DNA from 3 places in the Rhodoferax sp. GW822-FHT04A08 genome. Region 2 is predicted to be linked to each of the others. Evidence: predicted binding sites of a transcription regulator. Region 2 holds the regulator's gene; each other region holds the start of a gene.
The links. The regulator LexA, encoded in region 2, represses DNA repair genes until DNA is damaged. The targets are predictions, from matches to a motif close to ACTGTATNNNNATACAGT.

Region 1: AC1RMF_RS06440 (PA0069 family radical SAM protein) is a predicted target of LexA. The motif match lies at 2,603-2,620, and genes of this name have one in related genera.
Region 3: AC1RMF_RS13385 (error-prone DNA polymerase) is a predicted target of LexA. The motif match lies at 6,795-6,812, and genes of this name have one in related genera.

Annotation. Positions count from the first base shown of each region.
Region 1 covers NZ_JBXAMW010000002.1:398,799-408,561, forward strand. The annotation lists gene AC1RMF_RS06415 (zinc ribbon domain-containing protein YjdM) at 1-147, opposite strand, end outside; gene AC1RMF_RS06420 (hypothetical protein) at 467-877, opposite strand; gene AC1RMF_RS06425 (DUF1993 domain-containing protein) at 837-1,370, opposite strand; gene AC1RMF_RS06430 (DUF4287 domain-containing protein) at 1,376-1,588, opposite strand; gene AC1RMF_RS06435 (glutathione S-transferase family protein) at 1,812-2,480, opposite strand; gene AC1RMF_RS06440 (PA0069 family radical SAM protein) at 2,640-3,737, shown strand; gene AC1RMF_RS06445 (histone deacetylase family protein) at 3,750-4,784, opposite strand; gene AC1RMF_RS06450 (alpha/beta fold hydrolase) at 4,781-5,497, opposite strand; gene AC1RMF_RS06455 (HAMP domain-containing sensor histidine kinase) at 5,497-6,819, opposite strand; gene AC1RMF_RS06460 (response regulator transcription factor) at 6,816-7,511, opposite strand; gene AC1RMF_RS06465 (Spy/CpxP family protein refolding chaperone) at 7,563-8,045, opposite strand; partial or broken gene AC1RMF_RS06470 (excinuclease ABC subunit UvrA) at 8,150-9,208, opposite strand; partial or broken gene AC1RMF_RS06475 (excinuclease ABC subunit UvrA) at 9,698-9,763, opposite strand, start outside.
Region 2 covers NZ_JBXAMW010000001.1:857,887-867,649, reverse strand. The annotation lists gene AC1RMF_RS04065 (MotA/TolQ/ExbB proton channel family protein) at 285-911, shown strand; gene AC1RMF_RS04060 (ExbD/TolR family protein) at 940-1,368, shown strand; gene lpxK (tetraacyldisaccharide 4'-kinase) at 1,373-2,440, shown strand; gene AC1RMF_RS04050 (Trm112 family protein) at 2,421-2,603, shown strand; gene kdsB (3-deoxy-manno-octulosonate cytidylyltransferase) at 2,615-3,403, shown strand; gene adk (adenylate kinase) at 3,506-4,159, shown strand; gene AC1RMF_RS04035 (asparaginase) at 4,221-5,204, opposite strand; gene lexA (transcriptional repressor LexA) at 5,318-5,992, shown strand; gene AC1RMF_RS04025 (hypothetical protein) at 6,103-6,345, shown strand; gene AC1RMF_RS04020 (DUF1993 domain-containing protein) at 6,373-6,876, opposite strand; gene AC1RMF_RS04015 (D-2-hydroxyacid dehydrogenase family protein) at 6,991-7,998, shown strand; gene AC1RMF_RS04010 (type IV pilus assembly protein FimV) at 8,005-9,763, opposite strand, start outside.
Region 3 covers NZ_JBXAMW010000006.1:41,032-50,794, reverse strand. The annotation lists gene AC1RMF_RS13410 (zinc-dependent alcohol dehydrogenase family protein) at 1-582, shown strand, start outside; gene AC1RMF_RS13405 (DnaJ domain-containing protein) at 693-980, shown strand; gene AC1RMF_RS13400 (hypothetical protein) at 985-1,563, shown strand; gene AC1RMF_RS13395 (hypothetical protein) at 1,573-2,319, shown strand; gene AC1RMF_RS13390 (hypothetical protein) at 2,340-3,581, shown strand; gene AC1RMF_RS13385 (error-prone DNA polymerase) at 3,578-6,790, opposite strand; gene AC1RMF_RS13380 (histone deacetylase family protein) at 6,984-7,910, shown strand; gene AC1RMF_RS13375 (bifunctional acetate--CoA ligase family protein/GNAT family N-acetyltransferase) at 7,915-9,763, shown strand, end outside.

The DNA.
Region 1 (9,763 bases), on a different contig from region 2:
CGCATCGCGGACGATTTTCTCTTTTTCGGAATTCTCCTCTACAGATTCAGTTGTCCATTCGTGAGCGCATTCTGGACAAATAAAAATACCGCCATCTTCATATCCGTATTCGGAGCCACATTGGGGGCATTTTGGAATATTGCTCATTGCGTATACCAGTCAAAGCAAAAATATAATATCCAGCCACAAAGCGCGGAGCGTTGGTTCGTGACCGGGTTTGTCAGTATACAAAATTTTGAAAACTCCAACCTGCCAAGCGACTGTTCAATTTCTTATTTTTCCGACTCGGGCAAGTTTTTTGCAGCTCCTAGAGTGCAAAAATTCAAAGAGAGTAATGCAATAAATATTTTTGCATTAGTCAGCGTGTGATTATCGGGGTATAGACGCCAACATTGAGCTGAGCGGCGACTTGAAATAGGCAGGAGACACCCTAGCTGCGGACGCTACAAGGTGCAAACGGCCTCTTTCAGTGCGAGTCTGCCAGATCCAGCGCGTGGCCTCTGGCCCCGCAGTGGTAGGTTCCGTGGTTGATCAGGTTCCCGCGAAGGCAGCTCCTGCGTGTTCGTGAAATCATGCGTCTCGGCCCCACCGCTGAGCAGCGAGCGAAATTGAACTGGACTGCGTGTGCATCAGGGTTGATCTGCGCCACCGCCGAGCCTTCAATGCTCCACGTGTCCCAGGGGTCCCATTCGCACTTGAGTTTGACGCCGTTTCGCTTCAGGCGGACGCAGTCGTAGTCGATACCCGCATCGACACCACCATAGCGGGCATAGACCTTCCACCCCATGGATTCCAGGCGAGACAGGACAACTGAAAACTCTTCGTTCCCGAGGTTGTCAATCTTGGACAGGCTGCACGGTGTAGCGATGGAACCCATCGAAATCCTGCTTACCTAACGGGACGCCTTGGTGGCGAAGCACAGCGTAAGCCGCTGTGAAGTGAAAGAAAAAATTGGGAAGTGCGTACTGAAACAAAAACTCTGGGGCAGACAACCGGACCAACGCTTCGCCAGCCCGACTCTCAGTGACGCGAGTCCCAGCGGTAACGAACTGACTGGGCTCCAACGCTCCCAGAAGTAGCGCAGCCCGATCAATCCGGGCATGAAGACCTTCAAAGGTTTCGGGAAATGTCCCTTCAGTTGGTACCGCTTCACCTGCAAGCGGAAACGCGGCGCGCAAAGTAAAGTTGGCAGCAATCGCCACCTGACGCTCGAAGGACAACATATCGGGCGCCAGCTTGGCCGCGAGTAGATCTGACGGACGAACACCTCGCTCCGTAGCAAAGCGTTCTGCTTTGGATACGAGGTCCCGCAGTTGGGCGAGGTAGCGGAGGAAGACGGGAACGGATGCGTCGTGTAGCGAGAGGGACATGGGATTCAAGGCTTCTTTGACGCCATAACGTGGGCAACGATGGCATTGGCATGACCGTGCCCCAACCCATGCTCAGACTTAAGAAGCGCAACAATTTCCATGTGCTTCTTGTCTTTGTTTTTGCGAACCAGATCGAGCCAATGGTCGATTGGTTTTCCGTACTTTTGCTCGATAGACGGAAAGTACGATGCAGGGCCTTTGACCTTCTCAGTTGCCATGTGGGACTCCGGTTATGGGTAGTGACTTGAAATACGAGACAGGAAGAATGCCACGGATGCGGCATTGTTTCTACAGCTTGCTCCGCTTGCTGGCGCACACCCCGAAAGCGCCAAACCCAACAGGAGCGAACACGGCGCTTGAAAGAGTGGCAATCGCCTGAATCCTCATGGTCGCAACTTCTGCCGCTACGTCGCCTCACCAACCGAACGGAGATCGACATGCCTACACATCATGCAAAGTGGGTTGGGTACGGGCGCTGTTGAAGACAGCAAACTGCGCCGCAAACGCGCGTTGGAAGGCAGGCCTAGCTTCGGCGCGCGCAATGTAAGCGCAGAGGCTTGGGTACTCTGAAAGCAAGTTCGAACTCCCCAGCCTGCGCAACACCTGCACCACGAGTAAATCACCTGCACTGAATGTGCCGTCTAGCCAATCAAAGGTCCCCAGCCTTTCAGAAAGTTCCCCAAGCCGAATGCGAATCAGGTCTTTCACGAGGGGCAGGCGCTCGAAAAACCAAGGTTTGTCCCGTTCCATGTATACGGTGTTTTCCAGCTGAGTGATCACCGGCTCCACAGTCGACACGGCAGCAAACATCCAGGTGATGGCACGCGCACGCGCGTCGGGATCATCCGGCAGAAGCCCTGTGTGGTTCTGTGCAATATGAAGGACGATGGCTCCTGACTCGAACAGTGCAAGACCGCCGCACTCGTAGGTTGGAATTTGTCCGAATGGCTGTAGCGTGCGATGGGCTGTTTGCTTCATCTCCGCAAACGATAGAAGTCGAACGTCGTAAGGTTGCCCAACCTCCTCGAACGCCCAGCGAACCGGCATATCCCTCGCCAAACCACGCCCTCTATCTGGCGATGCTGCAAACGCAGTAATTACAGGATGCATGGATGAATCTCCATTGGGTGCGTACTTCCAGACTCACTAAGGGCCTAGTCTCTCTCAACCCTGCGACGAATAGGCTGAACTTGCTTGTGCCGCCTATTGCACCGAAAGGGGCTGCTCTTTATACTGTATATACAAACAGTATAAAGATATCAAGACCCCATGTCCACCCACCCCCTGCACTTCTTCAAAGGCCGCGGCTCGGGCTCCAACCCGGGTTCGCGCTTTGACGCGTTTCAGCGCGAGGCGCTGGCGCCGGAGTTGCAGGACTGGCCGGGGGACGAGGAGCCGGATGCGGAAGACGCGCCTTCTGCCAAGACCATCGTCGTGCAGCAGCAGGCGCGCTCCATCATCAGCCGCAACCAGTCGCCCGATATTGGTTTTGACCAGAGCATCAACCCCTACCAGGGGTGCGAGCACGGCTGTGTGTATTGCTATGCGCGGCCCACGCATGCATATCTGGGCTTGTCGCCGGGCTTGGACTTTGAGACGCAGATATTTGCCAAGGTCAACGCCGCCGCGCTGCTGCGTGCCGAATTGTGCAAGCCGAGCTATGTGCCAGGGCTGATCGTGGTGGGGTCCAATACCGATCCGTACCAGCCCACGGAACGCAAGCTGGGCATCACCCGCTCTGTGCTGGAGGTGCTGGCCGAGGCGCAAGTGCCGGTGGGCATCATCACCAAGAACGCGCTGGTCACGCGCGACCTGGACATTCTCAGCGGCATGGCGCGCAAGGGTCTGGTGCAGGTGAATGTGTCGGTGACCACGCTGGACCACGCGCTGGCGCGCAAGCTGGACCCGCGTGCCAGCTCACCAACGAGCCGCTTGCAGGCCATAGAGATGCTGGCAAGTGCGGGCATTCCGGTGGCGGTGTTCAGCTCGCCCATGATTCCTGCCATCAACGATGTGGAGTTGGAGAAGATCATGCAGGCCGCAGCACAGGCCGGTGCGCGCTATGCCACGTATGTGCTGCTGCGTTTGCCGCTGGAAGTGCGCGAGCTGTTTGTGCAGTGGCTGCAGCAGCACTACCCGCTGCGCGCCGAGCATGTGATGCACCGCGTGCAGCAGATGCGCGGAGGCAAGGATTACGACCCCGACTTTGCCACCCGCATGAAGGGCAGCGGCCTGTTTGCCAGCCTGCTGGCGCAGCGCTTTCAGATTGCGCTCAAGCGCTACGGGCTACGGAAGCCGCCGCCGTTGGCGGATGTGTCGCAGTTCATACCGCCCCGGTTGCCCAGCGCGCAAAGCAGCCTGTTCTAGCGCGTATGCAATTCAGGCAAAAGCCTGCACTACGTTGACCGCGTTGATGCCCACCTCGGCCACGGCATAGCCGCCCTCGAACACCAGCACGGTGGGCAGGCCCGCACGGCGCAGTCGTTCGCCCACGCGCAGGTAGTCATCGCTCTGTAGCTTGAAGCCTGATATCGGGTCACCCGCAAAGGTGTCTACGCCCAGCGACACTACCAGCGCCTGCGCGCCAAATTTCTGAATGTCTGCCAGCGCCGTCTCCAGCGCGGCAAACCATTCGGCAAAGCCGGTGCCGCGCGGCAGCGGCAGGTTGAGGTTGTAGCCCTCGCCTGCGCCCGCGCCCTTTTCATCAGCATAGCCCAGAAAGAACGGGTACTCGGTGCGCGGGTCGCCGTGGATACTGGCGAAGAACACATCGGGGCGTTTATAGAAGATGGCCTGCGTGCCATTGCCATGGTGGTAGTCCACATCCAGCACCGCCACGCGCTCCAGGCCTGAGGCACGCAGGTGTTCTGCCGCAAGCGCGGCGTTGTTCAGAAAGCAGTAACCACCAAAGAAGTCCACGCCTGCATGGTGGCCTGGCGGGCGGCTCAGCGCAAAGGCCGCTTGCTCGCCTTGTGCCACTGCCTGCGCGGCACTCAGCGCACACTCGGCACCGGCACGCGCGGCGACCCAGGTGCCACCCGTGAGAGGCGTGCCCGCGTCATACGAGAACAGCCCCATGCGCGCCGCAAAGTTGTCGGGCAGCACATCGCTGCGCAGGGTACGTGTGGGCCAGACCGAAGGCAGCGCATCACGCGTGGCATTGGCCGGGTCCAGCGCCACCCACTCGCTCCAGGCGTGTTCCAGAAAGTGGAGATAGCGTGCACTGTGCACACGCTCCAGCGCCCCAGCATCGAAGGCCGTCGGTGCCAGCACTTCACCCAGCTTGCGCCGCTGCAGTTCCGCCAGCACATGGTCGGCACGCGCGGGCACTTCGTGACATGGCACCAGCGCACCGCGGAACATTTCGTACTGGCCCTGGTGCTGGGCGTGGAGGTGGTTGTAAAAGGTTTTCATGCTGCCAATCCTAACCAGCGCTTGAACGCCGCACTCACCGCATCCGGTTGCTCCAGCGTCGCCATATGACCGCACTGCTCCACGATGCACAGCTCCGCATGGGCAATGGCGGCAGCCATGCGCTCATGCGCGTCGGGCGGGCTCCACAGGTCTTCGCGGCCGGTAAGTACCAGGGTGGGGCAGTTGATGGTGGGCAGCACCGGAGTGGCGTCGGGGCGGGTCAGCAGCGCGTTGATCTGGGCTGCGTACTGCTCAGCACTGCTGCGCTCCAGCATGTCGAGCACAGCGGCAAACACTGGCGTGCCGTGGCGCGAGGGATGCACCATGGGTTTGGCCCACAGCTCGGCCATGGCGCGCATGCCTTTGCGCTCGGCGGTCTGCAGCAGGCCCATGCGGCCGGCACGTTCCTTGGCGCCTGCATCGCCCTCGGCCAATGGGTGGGTGCCCGTATCCAGCAGGGCCAGGTGGTGCACACGGTGTGGCGCACGGCGAAACACTTCCAGCGCCACGCGGCCACCCATGGAGTGACCGGCCAACGCAAAGGTCTGCACGGGCGCGGTGTCCAGCACATGCTGGGCCATGGCGCCCATGGAATCGAGCAGGCCGTGATCCACCACATGGCAATGCGCATGGGACGACAGGGCTTGCACTTGCGGCGCCCAGACGGCGCTGTCACACACCAGGCCGGGCAGAAGAATGAGCGTGGGTTTCATCAGGATGCGTTTGCAGAAGAAGGCGGGAGCGTTACTGTAATCTCCAGCCCCGGCTCTGCATTGGCAATGCGGAATTCACCGCCATGTGCCAGCGCCACCAACTTGCACAGGTAGAGCCCCAGCCCCACACCGCCGTCTTCACGGGTGCGGGCGGCATCCGGCCGGTAGAAAGCCTGTGCCAGGTGCGGCAACTGCTCCGGCGGCACGCCCGCGCCAAAGTCACGCACGCTCAGCACCACACCCCCCTGCTCTGATGCATGCGCCCGCAGAACCGGCGCTTGCGCTGCATTCGCACTGTGGCGCAAGGCGTTGTCCAGCAGGTTGCGCACCAGCAGGCGGATGCGGGCCGGGTCCAGCATCAGGGTGGGTAGCTCCTGCGCGATGTCTTGTTGCACGGGTTGGCTCATGCCCTGCACCACTTCCTGCAGCAACGCCTGTACGTCCACAGGCTCCAGATGCAGTGCAGCGTGGCGGGTGGAGAGGCGTTCACTCTCCAGCAGGTCGGTGACCAAGTCGCGCATCAAGGCCAGATCGCGCAGCAGGGCTTCGCGACTAGCCTGGAGTTCGGAGGTTTCGGGCAGCAGCTCGGTGTTGAGTCGCGCCCGTGTCAGCGGGCTGCGCAGCTCGTGGCTGATGGCCAGCAACAGGCTACGCTTGGCGTCCAGCATCTGCTGGATGTCGGTGGCCATGGTGTTGATGGTGGTGGCCAACTCGCCCAGTTCGTCGGGTTTGCGGGCACGGCGCACGGGAATAGGCTTGGCAAAGTCGCCTGCGCCATAGCGCAAGGCGCCGGCACGGATATCGTCCAGTGGATGCAGCAGGCGACGCACGCGACGGTACGCCAACGCCGTAAAGAACAGCAGCAGGGCCAGCGTGAACCAGCCCACCAGCCGCGGGCGGTCTTCCCAGGCGGCAACATTCAGGGCGAATTCCAGCCGGTGACCATCTGCAGTATTGCGCTCCAGCAAATGCTCCCGTTGATTCCAGCGGCTGCTATCGCGCCAGCGCGCGCTGCGGTCCGGCAATTGCGGATGGCTGTTCCAGTTCACCACCGGTCCGGTGATGATGATGTGCAAGGGCAGTCTGTCCACAATGGCCTGCGCGCGCTCCACGCTGGGCGGGCTTCCGATGTCCGCGGCCAGCCGGTCCACATAGTCCACCACCAGGGGACGGGCCGCGTCGCGCCAGCCTATGCCCAGCGCGTACTGCATGCCACCTATGAACACCGCCGCCATGGCCAGCGCCAGCACTACAAACAGGGCCATGAGGCGCATGCGCAGCGAATGCGAGAAGGCGTGGCGCGCCCGCCTGTGCCACCTCATGCCGGGGCCCGGCTGACGGCCAGCGTATAGCCGGCGTTTCGCAATGTCTTGATGCAGTCCAGTGGTTCCAGCTTCTTACGCAGGCGGCTGACCACAATGTCCACCGCACGGGTGAGCATGTCCACCTCGTGGCCGCGCAGGTGGTTGAGGATGTCGTCACGGCTGAACACCTTGCCCGGCTCCAGCGCCAGCAGATGCAGCAAGTCGAATTCAGTGCTGGTGAGGTTGAGCACTTCGCCCTGGCGCATCACCGTGCGCGTCACCGGGTCAATGCGCAAGCCATCAAACACCAAGGCACCGTCGGCGCGGGCCGTGGGCTGCGCGGGTGGCTGCACGCGCCTGCGCAACACGGTTTGCAGCCGTGCCACCAGCTCGCGTGGCTCAAAGGGTTTGGGCACATAATCGTCCGCGCCCAGCTCCAGCCCGACCACGCGGTCCATCACCTCGCCACGGGCGGTGAGCATGATGATGGGCATGTCGCTCTCTTTGCGGATGGCGCGGCACAACGCAAAGCCATCCATCTCGGGCAGCATCACATCCAGGATGGCGGCGTCATAGCGCTCACGCTGCAAGCGCGCCAGCCCCTCGCTGGGCTTGAGTGCGCAGTCGAGCTTGAAATCAAAACGCGCAAAGTAGGCCGTCAGGGGCGGGCCCAATTGCGCGTCATCGTCGATCAACAGGATGCGAGGCATGGGACTATTGTCACACCGGGCAGCCCAGCGGGTCGCCCGGTGCTCCGTGCCTTAGCCGCGGTGGAACCAGCCGTGGCGGCCTTCCATGAAGTCCCGCACCTTTTGCTGCTGGGTGGGGTTCAGGCTGTCGTAAAACGCTGCCAGTGCAGCCACCACCTCGGGGCTCTTGCTTTGCAGTGCGGCCGTCTTGTCGTTGATCAGGGCCTGGGCCTTGGCGGCATCAAATTTGGGGCCAGCTACCAGCGACTTGATTTCTGCACGCGGGTCGGTGCCTTGGCCCATCAATGCCTTGCGCTGCTCGAACAGCTTGTCGCCCACCACGGCCAGCAGCTTCTTCTGCTCGTCGTTGAGGTCCAACTTGCTGGCGGCACGGTCCACCATCTTGTCGCGGCGCTGGGCGTATTGCTCGGGCGATACATCGGCGCCCCAACGGTCACCGTGGTGGCCGCAGGCCGACAGGCTTCCGACCACCAGCGTGGCCCCAAATAGACCAAACAGGGTGCGGCGGAAATTGCGTTTGAAAAAACTACGCATTGCGATCTTTCTTACTCTTGTGGAGTGGTTGAACATGACCGCAATGGTGCCGGTTCAAAGCGCGCAGCGGGTGTCGCTGCGGTATCGCTTTGTTTCGGTTTATGTCAACGCGCCAGCAGTGCCTGCAAGGCCACTCCGGTGTGGGTGCCCAGGCGCACCACCTGCTCCGGCGTGGCAGCCGCCACCACAAAGCCGCCGCCGCTGCCGCCTTCGGGCCCCAGGTCCAGCACCCAGTCGGCCTCGGCGATCACGTCCAGATCGTGCTCGATGACCACCACGCTGTGGCCCGAGCGCACCAGACGGTGCAGCACGTGGATCAGCTTCTCCACGTCGGCCATGTGCAGGCCCACGGTAGGCTCGTCCAGCACGTACAGCGTATGCGGCGCCTTGTTGCCGCGCTTGCCGATGTCGTCACGCACCTTGCTGAGTTCAGTCACCAGCTTGATACGCTGCGCCTCGCCGCCGCTGAGCGTGGGCGATGGTTGGCCGAGCGTGAGGTAACCCAGGCCCACGTCTTTCAGCAATTGCAGCGGATGGCTGATGTTGGGCATGGCGGCAAAGAAATCCACCGCCTCGTCCACTTCCATCTGCAGCACGTCGCCAATGCTTTTGCCGCGCCAGGTGACGGCCAGGGTCTCGGGGTTGAAGCGTGCGCCCTTGCAGGTTTCGCACAGCACTTTCACATCGGGCAGGAAGCTCATGCCGATGGTGCGTATGCCTTGCCCTTCGCAGCTGGGGCAGCGGCCTTCGCCGGTGTTGAAGCTGAAGCGGTTGGCAGCGTAGCCGCGGGCCTTGGCTTCGAGCGTGTCGGCAAAGAGTTTGCGGATGGTGTCCCAGAAGCCAATGTAGGTGGCGGGGCAACTGCGCGGTGTCTTGCCAATGGGGGTCTGGTCGACTTCGAGCACGCGGTCTACGGTCTCGTAGCCGGACACGGCTGTGCAGCCGGTCCAGTCGATTTTTTCGCCGGCGTCCAGTGCGTCGCGGCCAGCTTTGGTGCTGCGCTTTTGCACTGCCGTCTGCACGTTGGCGAGCAGCACGTCCCGGGCGAGTGTGGACTTGCCGGAGCCGCTGACGCCGGTGATGGCGACCAGGCGTTTGAGCGGGATGTGGGCGGTGACGTTTTGCAGGTTGTGCAGGGTGGCGTTGTGGACGGTTAGCCAGTTGATTTTTTCGTGCTGTCTTGGTTGCGTTGGTAGCGTAGTCGCTGGGCCCGCATCGGCAAGGGGTAGGTCGGGCTCCTCATACGGCAAGCCCAAATCGTCACCCGCCCTACCCCTTGCCGCTGCTGCGGCTGAGACTGTTGGCGCACCCGTGGCTCCAGTGGCTGCAGCAAATGCTGCAGCGCTTTGGGCGGACGTTGCTGCTGCTTGTGCGGCAGCGTTGCTTGCCAAGTAATCCGCCGTTTCCTTTTCGCGCGCGGCAAATTCCGCATTCACCGCCACACTCGCCGCAGCTTGCGTAGCAGCGACGGCAGCGGCCTTGGCGGCTTTACCCCGCAACTTCTTCCCGTTAGCGTCCACGAACCCGGAGGCGGGAGCCGGTGTGCCGGGCGCCGATTTGGGCTTGCCGTATGAGGCGCCCGGCACACCGGCTCCCGCCCCCGAGAGCGCCACAAGAGAGGCATCCAACGTCAACGAGTCCAGATAAGAAACTACGTAGCGCCTATCCACCAAGGGATGCCGAATCGCATGCAACAGATACCGCCCCGTCTGAGACTC
Region 2 (9,763 bases):
AAAAATGTTGTAAGCGGATGCATAACTGTCATCCCCAGTTCAGGCGTTCGGAAGGACGCTGTCAGCAATGCGGCCGACAGCCGCAAGCCTCCGTCCAAGTAGCTTGATTTCATTACGTTTTTTTCTGCTGCAAATGTCATCAAAGTGTCAAAGCCCCATGCCAGCGTGGTTCGCGAGCCTGATTGCACAGACTTCTACACAAAGTTATCCACAGAAACTGTGCGTTGCCGGGGCGGCCATGTGGGTCATAATCCCGACGCACACCAATCGCACGGAGGGGACACTTGCTTTCCATCATACAAGCCGCTGGCTGGCCAATCTGGCCTCTTGTCGCATGCTCGGTTCTCGCCCTGGCAATCATCATTGAACGCTTCATCAGTCTGCAAACCAAGAAGGTGGCGCCCGCCCGCCTTTTGGACGAAGTCATTGGCGTGACGCGCAAAGGAATTCCTGGAAGCGAAGTCATCAACCAACTGGAGAAGAACTCCGCCTTGGGAAAGGTGCTGGCCAGCGGACTGCGCGCAGTGAATACCGAGCCGCTGCTCAGCGAAGAAGACTTGCGGGCTAGCATGGAGAGTGTGGGCCGCCAGGTCGCCCATCGACTGGAGCATTACCTCAGCGCACTGGGCACGATTGCTTCTGCCGCACCCCTGATGGGACTGTTTGGCACGGTGGTGGGCATGATCGAAATTTTTGGCTCGCAGGCGCCAGGGGGATCAAGCGGTGGCAATCCGGCGCAGTTGGCGCACGGTATTTCCATTGCGCTCTACAACACCGCTTTCGGTCTGATCGTGGCCATCCCTTCGCTCATCTTCTGGCGCTACTTCCGTGGTCGTGTGGACGAGTACCTGCTGACATTGGAGTTGTCTGCTGATCGGCTGGCGCGCCATCTCAAAGCGTTGCGCAAGTAAGCCGCAGGACCGCATAGGCAATCGTTCCATGAACTTTCGCAAAAGAACCAATGAAGAGCCGGAAATCAATCTGATTCCGTTCATCGACGTGCTGTTGGTGGTGCTGATCTTTCTGATGCTTTCCACCACCTACAGCAAGTTCACGGAAATGCAGATTGTCCTGCCCGCAGCGGATACGGAAGCCCAGAAGGACTACCCCAAGGAATTGATCGTGGCCATCGCCGCGGACGGCAATCTCAGCGTGAACAAGATGCCCCTGGTAAGTCGCACACTGGACAGCATCGCGGCGGCACTGACAGATGCGGCCAAAGGTGGAAAGGATGCCGTTGTGGTGATCAGCGCGGACGCCAGCGCCAAACACCAGTCCGTGATCACGGTCATGGAAGCTGCACGGCGCGCAGGCCTGAACCACATCACGTTCGCGACACAGACGTCCGCTCAGGCTGGTATTCAGTAAAGGCATGGGCGTTGGTCATGATCTGCCCCAGAAGCTGGGCATGACCTTGGTCAGCGCCTGGCAGCGTCGCGGAGTCATTGCCACCCTTCTGCTCCCCATCAGTCTTGTCTACGCCGCCTTGGTATTTCTGCGCCGCTGGACCTATCAATCAGGACTGCGCAAGGCAAAGGTATTAGACCGCCCTGTCATCGTGGTCGGCAATGCCATTGCGGGCGGAGCCGGCAAGACGCCAACCACGGTGTCCATTGTTTTGCACTTGCGCTCGCGTGGATGGAAGGTGGGCGTTGTGTCACGCGGTTATGGGCGCCAAAGTGACGACGTTCGCGCAGTTTCCGCCAAGGACAACGTTGCATCCGTGGGTGACGAGCCTTTGCTGATTGCACGCGCTACGGATGTGCCGGTTTACGTGGGGCGTGACCGCCACGCCGCAGCCAGCGCCTTGCTTATGCAACACCCGGATACACAGCTGCTGGTGTGCGATGACGGGCTGCAGCATTACGCCTTGTACAGAGACATAGAGGTTTGTGTATTTGATGATCGCGGCGTGGGCAACGGCTGGATGCTACCCGCCGGCCCCCTGCGTGAGCCGTGGCCGCGAAAGGCCTTGCAGGCGGCGGGACAGGATGATGCGCGCTTGCTGGTATTGCATACCGGCTTGCACAAACGCTTGCCTGGATTCTCCGCAGAGCGCTCTCTGGACCGCCATGCTGTTGACCGCCATGGCGCAAAGATCGAAATCGCCACGCTGAGGCAGCCGTTGTTGGCGCTGGCTGGTATTGCCAGACCCGAAGCGTTCTTTTCGTCTCTTACCGCGATGGGTATTGCGCTGGACAAATCGCTACCGCTGCCCGACCACTTCGACTTCCAGTCACTGAACGCCGACCTGTTGCAGGGTTACCAGGTTCTCTGCACCGAAAAGGATGCCGCCAAGCTTTGGGAAATCTGGCCCGATGCGTTGGCCGTACCGTTGATCCAGACGCAGGAATCCGCCTTTTGGGTTGCACTGGATGGTCTGGTGGATGATGTGCGCCGTACAAAGCTATCATCCACACATGGACACCAAACTGCTTGAACTGATTGTCTGCCCCGTCACCAAAGGGCCACTTGAGTACGACCGTGAGAAACAGGAGCTGATCTCCCGCTCTGCCCGCTTGGCTTATCCGGTGCGAGACGGCATACCCGTGCTACTGGAGAACGAAGCACGGACACTCAGCGACGCCGAACTTGGCCTGTAAGCGTCCCGGAGATGGCGTTTACCGTATTGATACCGGCGCGGTTGGCGTCGACCCGGCTTCCCAACAAACCGCTGGCAGACATTGCTGGCATTCCCATGGTAGTCCGCGTGGCGCAACGTGTGACTCGGGGGATGCCACCCACGGTGCGGGTTGTGGTGGCGGCGGATCACCCTAGCATCCTATTGGCATGCCAACAGTTTGGCGTGGAGGCCGTGCTGACCCGTGAAGACCACCCCTCGGGCAGCGACCGCCTGGCCGAAGCCTGCGTGCTGCTGGGTTTGGCCGACGATGACATCGTCGTGAACGTGCAAGGGGACGAGCCCTTGATAGACCCCGCCTTGGTACATGCAGTTGCTCGATTGCTGGAACAAAACCAGGGCGCGAGCATGGGCACGGCAGCGCACAGCATTGACAGTGTGCAAGACTTCAAGAATCCGAATGTGGTCAAGGTTGTCCTGAACGCTTCGGGAATGGCTTTGTATTTCAGCCGGGCACCTATCTCCTGGTGGCGTGACGGCTTTGCCGAAGGCATTCAGACGCTGCCAAAGCCTGCGCCACTTCGCCACATCGGTATCTACTCCTACCGTGTGGGGTTCTTGCGCAGCTTTCCCTCTCTGGCACAGGCGCCTATGGAAATAACCGAAGCACTGGAGCAGCTGCGCGCCCTGTGGCACGGCCATCAGATTGCTGTACATACGACCGATGCCGCGCCGGGCGCAGGGGTCGATACACCGGAAGACTTGGAACGTGTTCGACGCGTGTTTGCTGCCGGCGCCCCACCTGCATCATCTGTAAGTTAGCCTATAGGCACGCCATGCTATTCTCGCGCGTTAATTTGCATTCTGTAGCTGCGGGCGAAAGCTCCGTGATGAGCACATCATTTAAGTAAAAAGAGGGGTTCCATGAGACTGATTCTGTTGGGCGCACCCGGCGCCGGGAAAGGCACACAAGCCACATTCATTTGTCAAAAATTCGGCATCCCGCAGATTTCCACGGGTGACATGTTGCGCGCAGCGGTCAAGGCCGGTACTCCCCTGGGCCTGGAAGCCAAGGCGGTGATGGCGGCGGGTGGTCTGGTCAGCGACGAACTGATCATCAATCTGGTCAAGGAGCGTCTCACGCAGCCGGACTGTGCCAACGGCTTCCTGTTCGACGGATTCCCTCGCACCATCCCCCAAGCTGATGCCATGAAGGCCGCTGGTGTGACGCTGGACTATGTGCTGGAAATCGACGTTCCCTTTGAAGCCATCATTGAGCGCATGAGCGGACGCCGTTCGCACGCAGCATCGGGCCGCACTTACCATGTGAAATTCAATCCACCCAAGGTGGAAGGCCTGGACGACATTACCGGCGAGCCGCTGATCCAGCGCGAAGACGACAAGGAAGAGACCGTTCGCAAGCGTCTGGATGTGTACAGCGCGCAAACGCGCCCACTGGTGCAGTACTACTCCGAGTGGGCCCAAAAGGAGCCAACCAAGGCACCCAAGTACCGCGCCATCAGCGGCATGGGCGATGTGGACTCCATCACGGCGCGGGTGTTTGAAGCACTTCAGTAATCAACTTCGTACAACCCCAAAGGGCCGCAAGTGCGGCCCTTTGCATATGTGGTGATCGCGCCTAAGTCGCCTCAACCAGGTCCAGCATGAGCGCGATGCGAGCCTTTACGGCCGACAAACCGTAATGAGCAAAGCCACCATCAGCGGCGGCGGCAGAACCCACTACACAGCCGTAGGCGCATCGGCTAACGCGCACGACCCGTACGCCCTGACGTTGTGCAAGCTGCAACGCGGCCTCAAGATCCTTGTGAATAGTGCCGTTGCCGGTTCCGGCAACGACAATGCCGCGTACCGGTGCGTCACCCTCCACAGGGTTGAGCAGGCTGCGCACGATGGCACCACTGGCACCTGCGTGATTCAGCAAGACTTCCACACGCGGCAAACCGCGCGCCTGCAACTGTGCGCAGTCCAGTCCAGGCCGCAGGGCATCCGCATTCGGCCAATTGAACAACAGGCGAACGCTCCCTTCCTCCACCACGCCGAGGGGGCCGGCCTCGCCCGCATCAAATGCGTCGACGCGATAGGGATGCACCTTCTGCACATGCGCCGCTTCGAATATCTTGCCCGCGCACACCACCAACAGGCCCCGCGCACCTTGAAAACATGCCACCGTGGCCGCATCCGCCATATTCGTGGGCCCGTCCGGCGCAAGTGAACTGGCCGGCCGCATGGCGCAGGTCAATACCACTGGCTTCTGGTTGAGCATCTTCCCTGGCAACGCTCGCGACAACCAGTAGGCGGTTTCTTCCAGCGTATCCGTCCCGTGCGTGATGACGACTGCACGCACATCCGGCATCTGCAGATGGTGGAGAACCCTGGCAGTCAACGTGAACCAATCACCGTGCTCAAGATCCTTGCTGTCGATCTGACAAACCTGTTCAGACACAGGCAGATCGTCGCCCATTGCCTTGCCAAGACCAGGCACCGACTGAAGCAACTGTTGAACGCCCACTTGGCCGGCCGTGTATCCCACGTTGTCTCCAGCGTTCTGCGCCTTGCCGGCAATCGTCCCACCCATACCTAGAAAAACCACTTTTTTCGCCATATCACGTCACCCTCTTGTCAAAAGCATAAAACTGGTTAAAAATACAGTCACTGGATAAGAAAACAGTGTCTGCAATCCCAGTGATCCATCCAGTGCACACCAAAGGAGTCAGCATGCTCGAAAGCCCCAAACTCACTGCCCGACAACAGCAGATTCTGGATTTGATCCAAAGCGCTATTGCACGTACCGGGGCTCCTCCTACCCGTGCAGAAATCGCCAACGAACTCGGTTTCAAGTCCGCCAATGCGGCTGAAGAGCATCTGCAGGCCCTGGCCCGCAAAGGTGTCATCGAATTGGTCAGCGGCACTTCTCGTGGCATCCGACTCAAGAGTGAGACTTTGCGCTCCATCAACGAGTCCAGAGTCAAACAATTCTCCCTGCCTCTCCCCGGTTTGGCCCAACTGGCGTTGCCTCTGGTGGGCCGCGTTGCAGCAGGCTCTCCCATTCTCGCCCAAGAGCATGTGGACCAAACCTACTACGTGGAAAACAGCCTGTTCCAGCGGCAACCGGATTACCTGCTCAAGGTACGAGGCATGTCCATGCGTGATGCGGGAATCATGGACGGCGACTTGCTCGCCGTGCAAGCTACCAAAGATGCCAAGAATGGCCAGATTATTGTGGCCCGGCTCGGCGACGAGGTGACTGTCAAGCGCTTCCGCCGCAACAAACACCTGATCGAACTGCATCCGGAAAACCCGGATTATCAAACCATCGTGGTGGAACCTGGAGACCCCTTCGAAATCGAAGGACTCGCAGTTGGCCTTATCCGCAACACCATGCTCATGTGAGCCGCAACCGGGAGAAATCTATGAATATCGCAATGCTTATGCAAGATAAACTGGTCCAGGGTTTGCACCGCCTTATGGGCGGCCTGCCACATAGTGCCAGGCCGACACCCATGGCCGTTCAAAATGCGTTCCCTCGAGGCGGCATGACAGCCTGTCTGGCTGGCGTCAGCCGTGGGACTGATGCGATCAATCTGTCGCCCGCCATGGCTTCTTCCAGGCCTTTGCGGGTCTTGCGTGTGGTGGACAGAGGCCAAACGCCTGCCGGCGTAGGCAGGCTGGTCATTTCGGGGCGTATGGCTGACGTTTGTGCCGAGTTGGACCGCTTGGCCGCCAGCGAGGCGGCGTTGCACTAAGAGCGGCCCTTCTGGGTGTGCACCCGGTCAGGCGGCTGCACCCAGCAGATAGTCCTTTTTTCCCACATCCACGCCGTTGTGACGCAGGATTGCATAGGCTGTGGTGATGTGGAAAAACAGATTCGGCAGCACCCACTGTTTCAGGTATGCCTCACCTTGCATTGTGCGCATGGTGTCCCTTCCTACTGGGAAGGTGATTTCCTTGGACTCGGTTCCGTCCACTGCGTGCGCTGGCACGGTCTGCAAATAGGCCAATGTTTTTGCAATGCGTTCTTTTAGTTCAGCCAGTGTTTGCTCGTCATCCGGAAATCGGGGCGCCTCCATCCCAGACAGCCTGGCAATTCCGTTTTTTGCGGCGTCACATGCAATCTGAATCTGCTTGGTGAATGGCAGCATGTCCGGCGCCAGACGGTACTGCGTGATGGCAACAGGATCACACTTCTTGGTATCCACAAAGGCTTGCGCCTTATCCAATAAATGACTCAGGTTGCTGAGCATGCCTGCAAATACCGGAAGGCTGGCCGATGACATGGAAATGGACATGGATATCTTTCAAACGAGTAAACCAAAGGGAAGCGCATGTTAGCGCCTATCCGCCGCCGTTCTGCCTGAGTTTTTCTGTCTCCATCAAGGCACAATGGGGGCATGAACATAGTGATTCTGGACGATTACCAAGATGCGGTGCGCAAGCTCGAATGCGCCAGCAAGCTGCAACCCTATCAAGCCAAGGTGTACACCAACACGGTCAAGGGTCTTGGGCAGCTTTCGGTGCGACTCAAGGATGCCGACATTCTGGTGCTCATACGTGAACGCACCGCAATCAATCGCCAGCTCATTGACAAGCTGCCCAAGCTGAAATTGATTTCCCAGACCGGGCGTGCTGGCAGCCATATCGACCTGCAAGCCTGTACTGAACGTGGCATTGCTGTATCCGAAGGCGCCGGCTCACCGGTGGCGCCGGCTGAACTAACCTGGGCGTTGCTGATGGCGGCCATGCGCAGGTTACCCCACTACATTGGCAATTTGAAGCACGGGGCCTGGCAGCAGTCCGGACTGAAGGCGAGCTCCATGCCCCCAAATTTTGGAATTGGCACCACACTGACCGGCAAGAAGCTGGGCATATGGGGATACGGAAGAATAGGCAAACTGGTCGCCGGATATGGCAAAGCATTTGGAATGCAGACCATCATCTGGGGAAGTGAGTCTTCCCGCGAGGCGGCAGTGCACGATGGCCACATTGCGGCGCCCAGCAAGGAACTGTTCTTTACACACTCCGACGTGATTTCCTTGCATCTGCGACTGAATGAGGCAACGCAACACATTGTGCGAGCCAGTGACCTTGCCTTGATGAAACCCACCTCGATTCTGGTCAATACATCCAGGGCCGACTTGATTGAACCTGATGCACTGATCAGTGCCTTGAACCGGGGGCGCCCCGGTCTGGCGGCGGTGGATGTGTTTGAGACGGAACCCATTCTTCAGGGCCACGCTTTGTTACGCCTGGAGAACTGCATCTGCACTCCCCATATTGGCTACGTGGAGCAAAGCACCTACGAGGAATATTTTGGTGCAGCGTTTGACAATGTGGTGAACTTCATCAAAGGCACGCCAACCAATATCGTCAACCCTGGCGCACTGCAGGTGCGCCGCTAACCTGGCTTATTTCTGTTCCGGCTTGTTCGGCTCGGGTTTGACAAAACCGGACATATCGAAATCGATGAGGTTCCCGGGCTCCGGCTCTTTGTCCGGCACGCCTTCGCCACCGATGTCCAGATCCAGGTCCACAACTGGCTCATCCACCGTGCCTGAAATCGTCGGCAGAGGCACAGCGGCGGCCTCGATATCTATATGCTCTATATCAGGATGCTTCGGCTCCAGAACCGCGACCTGAGAGCTGGACAGCCGCGACGTACTGAAGGGCACCATAGACGAATCTGCCGGTTGACTCAACCGCTTGAGGATGCCGTAGAGAAGCAACAAGTCTTTGAACGCCTCCAGGTCAATGCCCTGTTCCGGATCATCCTCAGGAGTTCTCACCAAGCACTGTTCGATGAAGTCCACCGTGTATTCGGTTGGCCACAACACGACGATCTGCTGACAGATTTCATCGTAGGCGTCCAGACCATTGCCTTCCGACAAAAAGTCGGCATATGGGGGCACGCGACCTGTGAAGTACTGGTTGAATTCAGCGCGATAACGCTCGAAATCCTCGCGTCGACTCAAGGTGTGGAAGATCTTTAGCAAGTCCAGATACACCAGAGGATTGGCTTCGGAACTGTTTTGAATACTCTCTTCCAACAAGCGCACGGCGTCATCATGCTGACCTAACGCCATGAAGAATTCGGCTTGCTGCCGAACATCGAGCATTTCCTTCGTATTGATGACACGATTCTGGACTGCGTTGACCGGAGTCGCCGTGGCCTTGTCCGGACTTTCCTCCTTCAATGCGGACGCGGGTGCAACAGGCGTCATGGGACTCGCATCGCCAGCGGGGGCTGCAGCAAAGTCAATATCGAAATCCACATCAACGGCTGGGGCAGCAGGTTTGCTTTCGGTGGCCGCAACCGCAATGGTCTGGACAGCCTCAGGCAATTGCGACGATCCCGCTATCGACTGCGATGCAGAGGTAGCAGTGGACTCAGAAGTGCCAGCCTTCGGTGGCCTTGCCTCGGCGCGCCCTTCTCCGCCCAGCCACCAGGGCGAAGCGTCGGATCCACTTGAACGCGAGCGTTTCAGGACGTATGCCACCGCCACCGCACATACGGCGAGCAAAGCGCCCAACGCGTAGACCAGTGGGCGTCCATAGTTCTCGGACTCCATCCCTTCCAAGGCAGCAGCAACCTGTTGGAGGTTTTGTTGATTCTTGGCTGTCACCACTTTCAGGCCAGTCAGCCCCGCCTCCAGTACCTGATTGCGGTCCTGACTCTTGAGCAAATCCTCTGCTGCCGTGCTCTGAGCCTGCCACTTTTCAATTCCATCCACACGGTGCTGGAGATCTTCCAGAATCAGCGCATTGGCTTGGTTGGCCGCTTTCGCCGCAGCCGCATGTTCAGCAACAGGGCTGGCAGTTGCTGTCTTCTTGACGGGACTGCTAGCCGGTGCCTTCTTGGCAGCAGGAGAAGAAGTTACGCCCGTTGTTTTGGCGACAACGGGCGCTGCAGCGATGTCTCCCGTTGGTTTGACTGCTGGCGAGGCAGAGTCAGACTTTCGGGTCGGTTGTACGTTGGCAGAGGCCAACGCCCCACTAGGCGGAGCGGCATCAGACTCACTGAGAACATCGGCCAGCAAAACATAACGCCGCGAGGCCTTGGGCCCGCAGGATGTGCGAAGGTTGACTGTTACGACTGCATCTCCCACACGGGAGCTGGTTGTGATGTGAACGGTCTTGGTTTGGGGTTGCGGCCCCGAAACGACGTTC
Region 3 (9,763 bases), on a different contig from region 2:
TGGGAAGGCATTGTGGACATAGCCAACGTCACAGCCGGGGACAAAGTCCTTGTGATCGGCGCGGCAGGTGGCGTGGGTCACATGGCGCTTCAATTGGCAAAGGCACGCGGTGCAGAAACTTACGGCCTTGACAGCACAGACTCTGCTGAGTATTTGCGTTCCATTGGTGCCACTCCGATCAACCGGGAAACACCTGTCAGCCACTTCACCGAACAATACACATCCGGAAAAGGATTCGATGTTGTCTATGACTGTGTAGGCGCCTTGGATACCGCCTTTCAGGCTGTCAGAACTTTTGGAACCGTAACAAGCTCCCTGGGCTGGGGGACTCACTCCCTGGCACCTCTATCGTTCCGTTCCGCGCGGTATGCCGGCGTTTTTACCTTGCGCCCCCTTCTTACGGGGCAAGGCAGAGAAGCGCACGGGAATATCCTCTCGGAAGTGACAAAGTTGGTGGAAGCAGGAAAGGTATCTCCACGCCTGGATGACCATCCATTCTGGCTCCATGACGCAGACACGGCACATGAGTGGGTTCGCTCAGGTCAAGCCAATGGCAAAGTGGTGATAACGGTCTCTGAATAGCAAAGGCCGGGTGCACCTCAGTCACGGGAACTAAAATACGGCCTTGCCTGCCCGCTGGGCAAGCTCCTCCTGAACGCAGGCCGTTCCCCAAAACCTCCACCCGCTGCCGCATGAAAGACCACTACACCGCCCTGGGCCTGACCAGCTCTGCGACGCTGGCCGACATCAAGAAGGCCTTTCGCCAGAAGGCGTCGCAGCACCACCCAGACCGCAATACCGATGCGGATGCACCGGCACGCTTTCGATCCGTGCAGGAGGCCTATGAGGTGCTGTCGGACGACGCCAAACGCCAGGCATACGACGACAACCGCCGCCGCAATCTGCTGGACAACCCGGCCGAGACGGCACGCGACATCTGGCAGGCCTACTTTGAACCCCTGCGCCAAGCGGCGCGTTGACACCATGAATATCTCCCCCTTTTTCCACAACCTGCGCTCGGCCTACCAGGCCGAACTGGACGATCTGCGTTCCGACTCCGAAGGGCACGACGTGCTCAAAAAACGCCTGGCTGAGAAGCGACGCGAACTGGGTTTTCTGGTCCAGATGATGGAACTCAGCCCGGAGATGGTGGCAGTGGTCCTGCACCAGGCGCTGCGCTTTGGCAGCCCTGCCGCCATGGACCATCTGGTGGCTCAGGACGCTGACGATTTGCCGGATTGGGACAGCATTAGCGGCACGGTGGATGTCGCTCCCTGGGCTCAAGAGACCGTGCAAACCATTCTGAAGGAACCCATGGGCGAATGGTTCATGACCATCGCCAGCGCTCTGGAGTACATGCAGCACAAACCGCTGTCGGCGTCCGAGCGGGCGCAACTGGAAGACCAGGACGAAGACGGTGCCGAAGACCGCGATGCGCGCCGTGAAGAACGCCACGACGACAACCACACCGAAGACCACGACGAGGAAGAAGCCGATGCACAGGCCCGTGAAGATGCCGGCAACGACTGGCTGGCCGAGCAAGGCTTTGACCGTAAAGAGTAGGAAAATTTTATGAATGCGCTTGCCCTGATCCAAAAAACCCAAAGCCTGATCGCCGCGGGTGACATCGTGGCCGCCGAAGCGGCGCTGGTGGAGCTGGCCGATACCGAGGGTGACCGCGCCCTGATGGTGGTGCTGGAGCAGTTGCCGCCCAAGGACATCCTGGCGGTGATACGCGAGTACGACAATTCCAAGGAATCGGTCATCAACCTGCTGGTCACGCCCGAGCAGTTTGCGCGTGCCGTGGTCATCGAGAAACAGTACAAGGACCTGAGCCGCACCCACCTGCGCGGCATGATGAACTCCATCATCTTCCGCGAAGACTCCGACCCGGTGGAATTTCTCAACGCCATCGGCGACCTCGAAGGCGGCTCCGAAGCGCTGGCCGACTACTTCACCGAGAAGTGGAGCCGCATCGAGGCCTTTGCGCGTAGCGGCACTTTTGATGCCGTGGAAGATGATGGCGACATCCTGTCAGAGACGGCCCTGCTCGCCAATGCCTACATCAAGCCGCGCGTCGAAGAGGACGAGGTCGCCGACCAGGACTGGATGCAGATGGCTTGGCTGCTGCGCCACGACTGCCCCGACCTGTTCGTGGAAATGCTGCTGGTGCTGCGCGCCAAGGCCCGTGCACACGATCTGGGCCTGGGCGATGAAGCTGAGGCCGAAGAAGATGATGGCAAGGTGGAGACCAGCGATACCGATCGCGGCAAGGCCACACCGGCTGCGCTGGAAGGTGATGAAGAGTCGGCCATTTGATGCAGGGACACCAGCACACCATGTCCGACGACCAAGGCGCCACCCCCGCAGTCCAGCACGTTGCGCTGTTTGATGCCCGCCCCTTCTTCGAGAAGGTGCTGGTCTACGGCCTGCAGCACGGCCTCATCGACCAAGCCAAGCTGGACGCCATTCAAACCGACGCGCCCAAGGGCATGGTGCAGATTGCGCGCTACTTCGGCAGTGAGTTCCTGCGCCCGGAGCTGGAGAAGGCACGCGACCGCATCGTCAACCTGGTCAGCCTGAGCCTGGAACTCAGCAGTGGCGGGGATCTGCACAAGGCGGCCGAGACGCTGCGCGACCACAGCTTTCTGTCGCGTTCCAAGAACGCCTCGGACATGCTCAAGGCGCTGATTGCCATGCCGCAGAGCAGCCACTTTGGCATGAACGAGCATGGCGGCTTTACCGACGACCACATCCCGCAGTTGGCCAAATGGTCCTTGCGCAGCCTGGCCGACTACCAGGCCGAACTGGCCAAGCGCCAGCAAGTGGCGCAGGTCATCCAGGCCGCACTGTGGTTTGCCGAGCAACTGGACATGGACGCCGAGGAACTGGAAGACGCGGGCCGTGATGCCGAGGCGGTGATACGCACTGCGTTGCTGGCGATGGCCACCCGGCAGACACGTTTCCCCGACTGGGTGACCTTCCAGAAAACGATAGCCGCGCTGCGCAAGAAGGCGGCTGCCTCCAAGGTCACCAGTCTGTCCATCCCTTTGCCCAAGGACCTGCCTGCCGAATTCAAGGCGGTGGTGGACGGTGTGCGCAAAAGCATCGTGGCTGACATGCCCAAGATACTGGACAGCACCTTGCCCGCGCGCAAGCTGTTTGACCAGACCCCCGCTTTCATGGGCCGCTACTTCTGGGTGGAGGATGCTCTGAGCGAAGTGGATGACTTCGACCGCGCCGCATCCGCCGCATGGAACAAGGCCACCGGCGGACACAGCGATGACAGCTCGCTGCTCACCCTGTTCCTCAGCATTGCCGCAGGCAGCTCCCACAAGACCTTGCTGACGCCCAAAGCCGCCGCGACTCTGGTACGCAAGATTCGCAAGTCCGGCCTCAAACCCGATCTGGTAACGCAGTACATCCTGGGCAATGCGCCCGCCGAGTTCCAGAACGACTACCTGCAGATGTGGCAGGACTTCCTGGAAGACGCACAAGACCGTCTGCTCAGCGACCACGACTACGAGTTGCATGACGCCATGGCGCTGTTGCGGCGGGACTGCAATATCGCGCCGGGCTAGTGGAAGTCCCGGCTCACCGTACTCAGTTCCCCCAGCAGGTGCGTCAGGTCCACCAGCCGCTTGGCCACCACGTGGCGTACCTCGCCGCCACTTTCGTCATCGCGTTGCCACACGCCGTACACCACCATCAGGCGGGCGTGGTAGAGCACGTCGCGAAAGCTTTCTTTCACGGCCTTCCAGACAATCACGTTGACGCTGCCGGTCTCGTCCTCCAGGGTGACGAAGACCACGCCCTTGGCGGTCTGCGGCTGTTGGCGTGCTGTGACGATGCCGCAGGCGCGCACCAGACGGCCACTGGGGTAGAAGCGCATCTGTTCGGCAGTTAGCAACCGCATGCTGTGTAGTTGTTCGCGCAGCAAGGCGACCGGGTGGGTGCGCAAGGTGAGCCCCACCGCAGCGTAGTCAAACACCACTTCCTCACCCTCTTCGGCTGCCTGCAGTTGCAGCGCCGCTTCTTCAATCGGCACGCCCTGCAACAGGGCTGGCGCGGCACGCAGGGCGGAGGCGTCCCACACCTGCTGGCGGCGGTGCCCGCTCAGGCTTTGCAGGGCGTCTGCACTGGCCAGCGCGCGCAAATCGGCCACGTCCAGTTGGCAGCGCAGGGCCATGTCCTGTGTACTCGCAAAAGGTGCCTGCTGCCGCTGCTGGCTGATGCGCTCTGCCACCTTCTCTGAAAGCCCTTTGACCATGCGCAGGCCCAGCCGCACGGCAGGCTGCTCCGGCACGCCTTCGGCACGGCTGCACACTGCGGGCGCATCCGGCTCGCACGCCTCCAGCGTGCAATCCCAATCGCTGTACACCACATCAGCGGCACGTACCTGCACGCCGTGGCGCTGCGCGTCCTGCACCAGCTGGGCCGGGCCGTAGAAGCCCAGCGGCTGGCTGTTGAGCATGGCCGCCAGAAAGCAGGCGGGTTCGTACCACTTGAGCCAGCAACTGTTGTAGACCAGCAATGCAAAGCTGGCCGCGTGGCTTTCGGGAAAACCGTACTCGCCAAAGCCCTCAATCTGCTTGAACAGGCGCTCGGCGTACTCTAGCGGATAACCATTCGCGTGCATGCCATTCACCAGGCGGTCATAGAACTTGTGCACGCCGCCTTTGCGCTTCCAGGCGGCCATGGAGCGGCGCAACTGGTCGGCCTCGCCGGCAGTGAAGTCCGCCGCCAGCATGGCGATCTGCATCACCTGCTCCTGAAAAATCGGGATACCGTGGGTGCGGCTCAGGGCTTTATCAAGCTGGGGGAATTCGGACTTCTGCTTTTCCTTGTTGGCCCGCGCCTTCAGATACGGATGCACCATTCCCCCCTGGATAGGCCCGGGCCGCACGATAGCCACCTCCACCACCAGGTCGTAAAACACTTGGGGTCGCAGGCGCGGCAGCATGCTCATCTGCGCGCGGCTCTCGATCTGGAACACGCCAATCGTATCGGCGCGGCTGATCATGGCGTACACAACCGGATCCTCACGCGGAATGTCCTGCATTTGCTTCGGGCTGCCGCGCGTCTGCCCGATCAGTTGCAGGCAGCGGCGTATGGCGCTGAGCATGCCCAGGGCCAGCACATCCACCTTGAGCAGCCCGACCGCATCCAGATCGTCCTTGTCCCACTGGATGACGCTGCGATTTTTCATGGACGCGTTTTCCACCGGCACCAGCCGCGTCAATGGCCCCTGGGTGAGCACAAAACCGCCCACGTGCTGACTCAGGTGGCGCGGAAAACGCTGCAGTTCGCTGGCCAGGCTGAGCCAGAGTTGCAAGCGGCGCGGCGCGGGCAGAACGACGCGTGCGCCGTCGGCGTCTACCTGGGACTGCACCCGCTCGATGGCCGACTGCAACCGCTCCACCAGCAGCTCCCGGCTGTACATGCCCGGATGCTCCTTGGCCATGGCGTTGATCAACTCTTCAGGGATTTCCAGCGCACGCCCCACGTCGCGCAGCGCACTGCGCGGGCGGTAGTGGGCCACCACGGCGGTGATGGCGGCGCGGTCGCGGCCGTATTTTTTGTAGATGTACTGAATGACCTCTTCGCGGCGCTGGTGTTCAAAGTCCACGTCGATGTCGGGCGGCTCGTCACGCTCGCGGCTGATGAAGCGCTCAAACAGCATCTTCATGCGCGAGGGGTCCACCTCGGTCACACCCAGGCAGTAGCACACCACCGAATTGGCCGCCGACCCCCGCCCCTGGCACAGAATGCCCCGGCTGCGGGCAAAGCGCACCAGGTCATGGACGGTGAGAAAGTACATCTCGTAGGCCTTCTCGGCGATCAGCACCAGCTCTTGCTCCATCTGCCTACGCACCTCGGGGGGAACGCCCTCCGGGTACCGCACGCGCGCGCCCTCTTCTGTGTGCTGGCGCAAGGTCTGGGCCGGGGTATGACCGGGCAGCACGGCCTCCATGGGGTACTGGTAACGCAGCTCCTGCAGGTTGAAGGTGCAGCGCGCCGCGATCTGCAGCGTGGCCGCCAGCAGCTCCGGGGGAAAGAGCGACGCCAGCCGTGCGCGGCTGCGCATATGCAGCTCGGCGTTGGCTTGCAGGGCAAAGCCGCACTGCGCCACCGGCAACCCCACGCGCACCGCGGTCAGCACATCGTGCAAGGGCTTGCGCGAACGCACATGCATGTGCACATGGCCGGTGGCGACCAGCAGCAGGCCTGCCAGATGCGCGAGGCGCTGCACACGGTACCAACGCAAGGCATCGTCACCGCACAGGCGGTGCGATACCGCCAGCCAGGCGTTGGCCCCGTACAGCATGCGCACCCCGCTGCACACTGCGTAGGCCGACTCCATGGCCAAGCTATCCAGCCCGGTCAGCAGGATTTCGCAATCGGCCAGGGACTGCTGCTGCACGTCGGCCCAGGTGACGCGGTACTGCCCCTTGGCCGCTGCCATACGGGCATGCGTGATGAACGCACACAAATTGCCCCAGCCCTGCAGGTTGTGTACCAGCGCTACCAGCGTGAACACACCACCGGCCGGCAATTCCACCCGGAACTCGGAGCCCAGCAGGAGGTGTACACCCTGCTGCCGCGCCTCCTCGTACGCACGCACCACACCGGCCACCGAGCACTCGTCCGTGATGGCCAGGGCCTGGTAGCCCAGCGCACGGGCGCGCTGGACCAGCTCTTCCGGCTGCGAGGCGCCGCGCTGGAAGCTGAAGCTGGAGAGGCAATGCAGCTCAGCGTAAGCGGGGGATGGGGAAGCGTTGGATGGCATGAGTACTGTATTTATACACAGTATCCACAAACCCCCGCACCACGTCAAACTAGCCGCTGTCAGGGCTTTGTCAATTTGGGGAGCGACGCTCGAAGGCGCACTTCTTGATGATGTGCGTCAATTCCCCAAAACCAAGACTGGCCTAGACTCCGCAACAGCACATCCAGCGCCAGCAGTCATCAGGAGATTTGCCTTGCTATCCGCCTACATCACGCACGTCGACTGCACACGCCATGAAATGGGCGCCGGGCACCCGGAATGCCCGGAACGTCTGGGGGCCATCAATGACATGCTGCTCACCAAAGGCCTGCTCGACTACATGCACAGCTACGACGCGCCCCTGGCCACCGAGGCGCAACTGGCACGTGCGCACACACCGGACTACATCCACACCATCCTCAACTCCGCACCCGAGGAGGGCTACCACCGCGTCGATCCGGACACCAGCATGAACCCCTATACCGCCCTGGCCGCGCTGCGCGCTGCGGGTGCTGCGGTGCAAGCCACCGATCTGGTGCTGTCGGGCGAAGTGCCTAGCGCGTTTTGCTCGGTGCGCCCACCTGGCCACCACGCCGAACGCGGTGCCGCCATGGGCTTCTGCTTCTTCAACAACGTGGCCGTGGGCGTGCTGCATGCCATCGAACAACACGGGCTGGAGCGGGTGGCGCTGATCGACTTCGACGTGCACCACGGCAATGGCAGTGAGGACATCCTGCAGAACAACCCCAAGGTGCTGATGTGCTCGATCTTCGAGACCGGGCTCTACCCCTTCTCGGGCGAGAACAGCACGGCCACCAACATGATCAATGTGGGGCTGCCACCGCGCTCGGGTTCGGACAAATTCCGCGAGGCGGTGACCACCCACTGGATACCCGCGCTGGATGCCTTCAAGCCCCAGCTGATCTACATCTCCGCAGGCTTCGATGGCCACCGCGAAGACGACATGGGCAACCTGGGTCTGGTGGAAGCCGACTACGAATGGGTGACCAAGCAACTCATGGCCGTGGCCCAGCGCCATTGCCAGGGCCGCGTCATTTCCTGCCTTGAAGGAGGCTATGTCTTGAGCCCGCTGGCGCGCAGCGCCACGGCGCACGTCAAGGTTCTTATAGGCGCTGATTGAGACCATGGACAAACACTACCTCTCCCCCCTCTTTGCCCCGCAATCGATTCTGGTCTTCGCCGGCTCCACCGGGAACCCGGAGAGCCTCACACTGCAGGCCAGCCAGCTGGTTGCCAACCTGAAGGCGCAGACCTACAAAGGCACGCTGCACTTTCTGGACATCCACAGCAGCGGCACACTGGCCGAGCTGGCGCAAAGCCGGGCGGACCTGGCCATCATCGCCTTGCCGGCGGAAGAGGTCGTGGCTGCGCTGGAAGTGGCGGGCCGCATGACCTGCCGCTCCGCCGTCATCATTTCCAGCGGCATCAGCGCCGAACAGGCCGCGGCCTTGAAGAAGGTGGCCAAGCGCGAAAACGTGCAACTGCTGGGCCCCAACTGCCTGGGCTTTCAGAACCCGCTGCTGCAGCTCAATGCCAGCGTGGCGGGCGACCTGGCCAATAGCGGTTCGCTGGCACTGGTGTCGCAGTCGGGTGCACTCACCGCCTCCATGCTGGACTGGGCCAGCAAGAACGCCGTGGGGTTTTCATCCGTGGTTTCCCTGGGCCCCAACACCGCAGTGGACATTGCCCAGGTACTGGACTACCTGGCCAACGATGCCCGCACACAAAGCATCATCGTCTACCTAGAAGGCATCTCCAACGCACGCCGCTTCATGAGTGCCCTGCGCTCAGCAGCCAATGCCAAGCCGGTGATCGTGCTCAAGGCCGGGCGCAAGCCCGCAGGCAACCAGGCGGCACAGACGCACAGCGGCACCATTGTCGGCAGCGACGACGTGTTCGACGCGGCCCTGCGACGTGCCGGTGCGGTGCGCGTCACCTCGTTTGTGGAACTGTTCTCCGCGGCCAAGTGCCTGGCTTCGCGCTACCGCCCGGTGGGGCAGCGCCTAGCCATCGTCACCAACGGGGGCGGCCCCGGCGTGCTGGCGGCAGATTGGGTCAATGAAATCCATCTGCACCTGGGCAAGCTCTCAGAACAGTCAGCAGCCGACCTCAAGGCCAAGGTGCCGGAACTGGCGTCGCTGAGCGATCTGATCGACCTGTCTGAAGAAGCCTCGGCCGAACACTACAAGGCCGCCGTCATTGCCGCCGACCACGACGCATCCATAGACGGTGTGCTGGTGATCTTCTCGCCCAAGACCGGCGCAGACTCCATCGGCATCGCCAAGGCCATGGCGGAGATCAAGAAGTCCATGGGCAAACCGCTGCTGTCCTGCTGGATGGGTGACGCCACCGTGGGTGAGGCACGTGTGCTGCTCAACGCTGCAGCAATTCCCACCTTCCGCACGCCCGAGGCTGCCGTGGGTGCCTTTGGCAACATCGCCACCTTCTACCAGAACCAGCGCCTGCTGCAGCAGACTCCGCCGCCCCTGTCCACCCTGGGCAAGCCCGACATCGAAGGCGCGCGCCTGATCATTGAGAGCGTGCTGGCCGAACGGCGCAAGGTGCTCACCGAAATGGAGTCCAAGACGCTGCTGTCGTGCTTCCACATTCCGGTGACGCAGACCATTCTGGCGCGCAACGCCAGCGAGGCCATGATGATCTCGGCACAGTTGGGCTTTCCGGTGGCGCTCAAGATCGATTCGCCCGACATCAGCCACAAGTCGGATGTGCAGGGCGTGGCGCTCAACATCATGAATGCCACCAGTGCGCGCGACAACTACAACGACATGGTGGAACGCGTGCGGCGCATCATGCCGCAAGCCCGCATCAATGGCGTGACGGTACAGAAGATGGCACATGCCCGCCGTGGCCGCGAGATCTATGTGGGTCTGGTCACCGATGATCCGTTCGGCCCGGTGATCGTGTTTGGCGCGGGCGGCACCATGATCGAACTGCTCAATGACCGCGCCATGG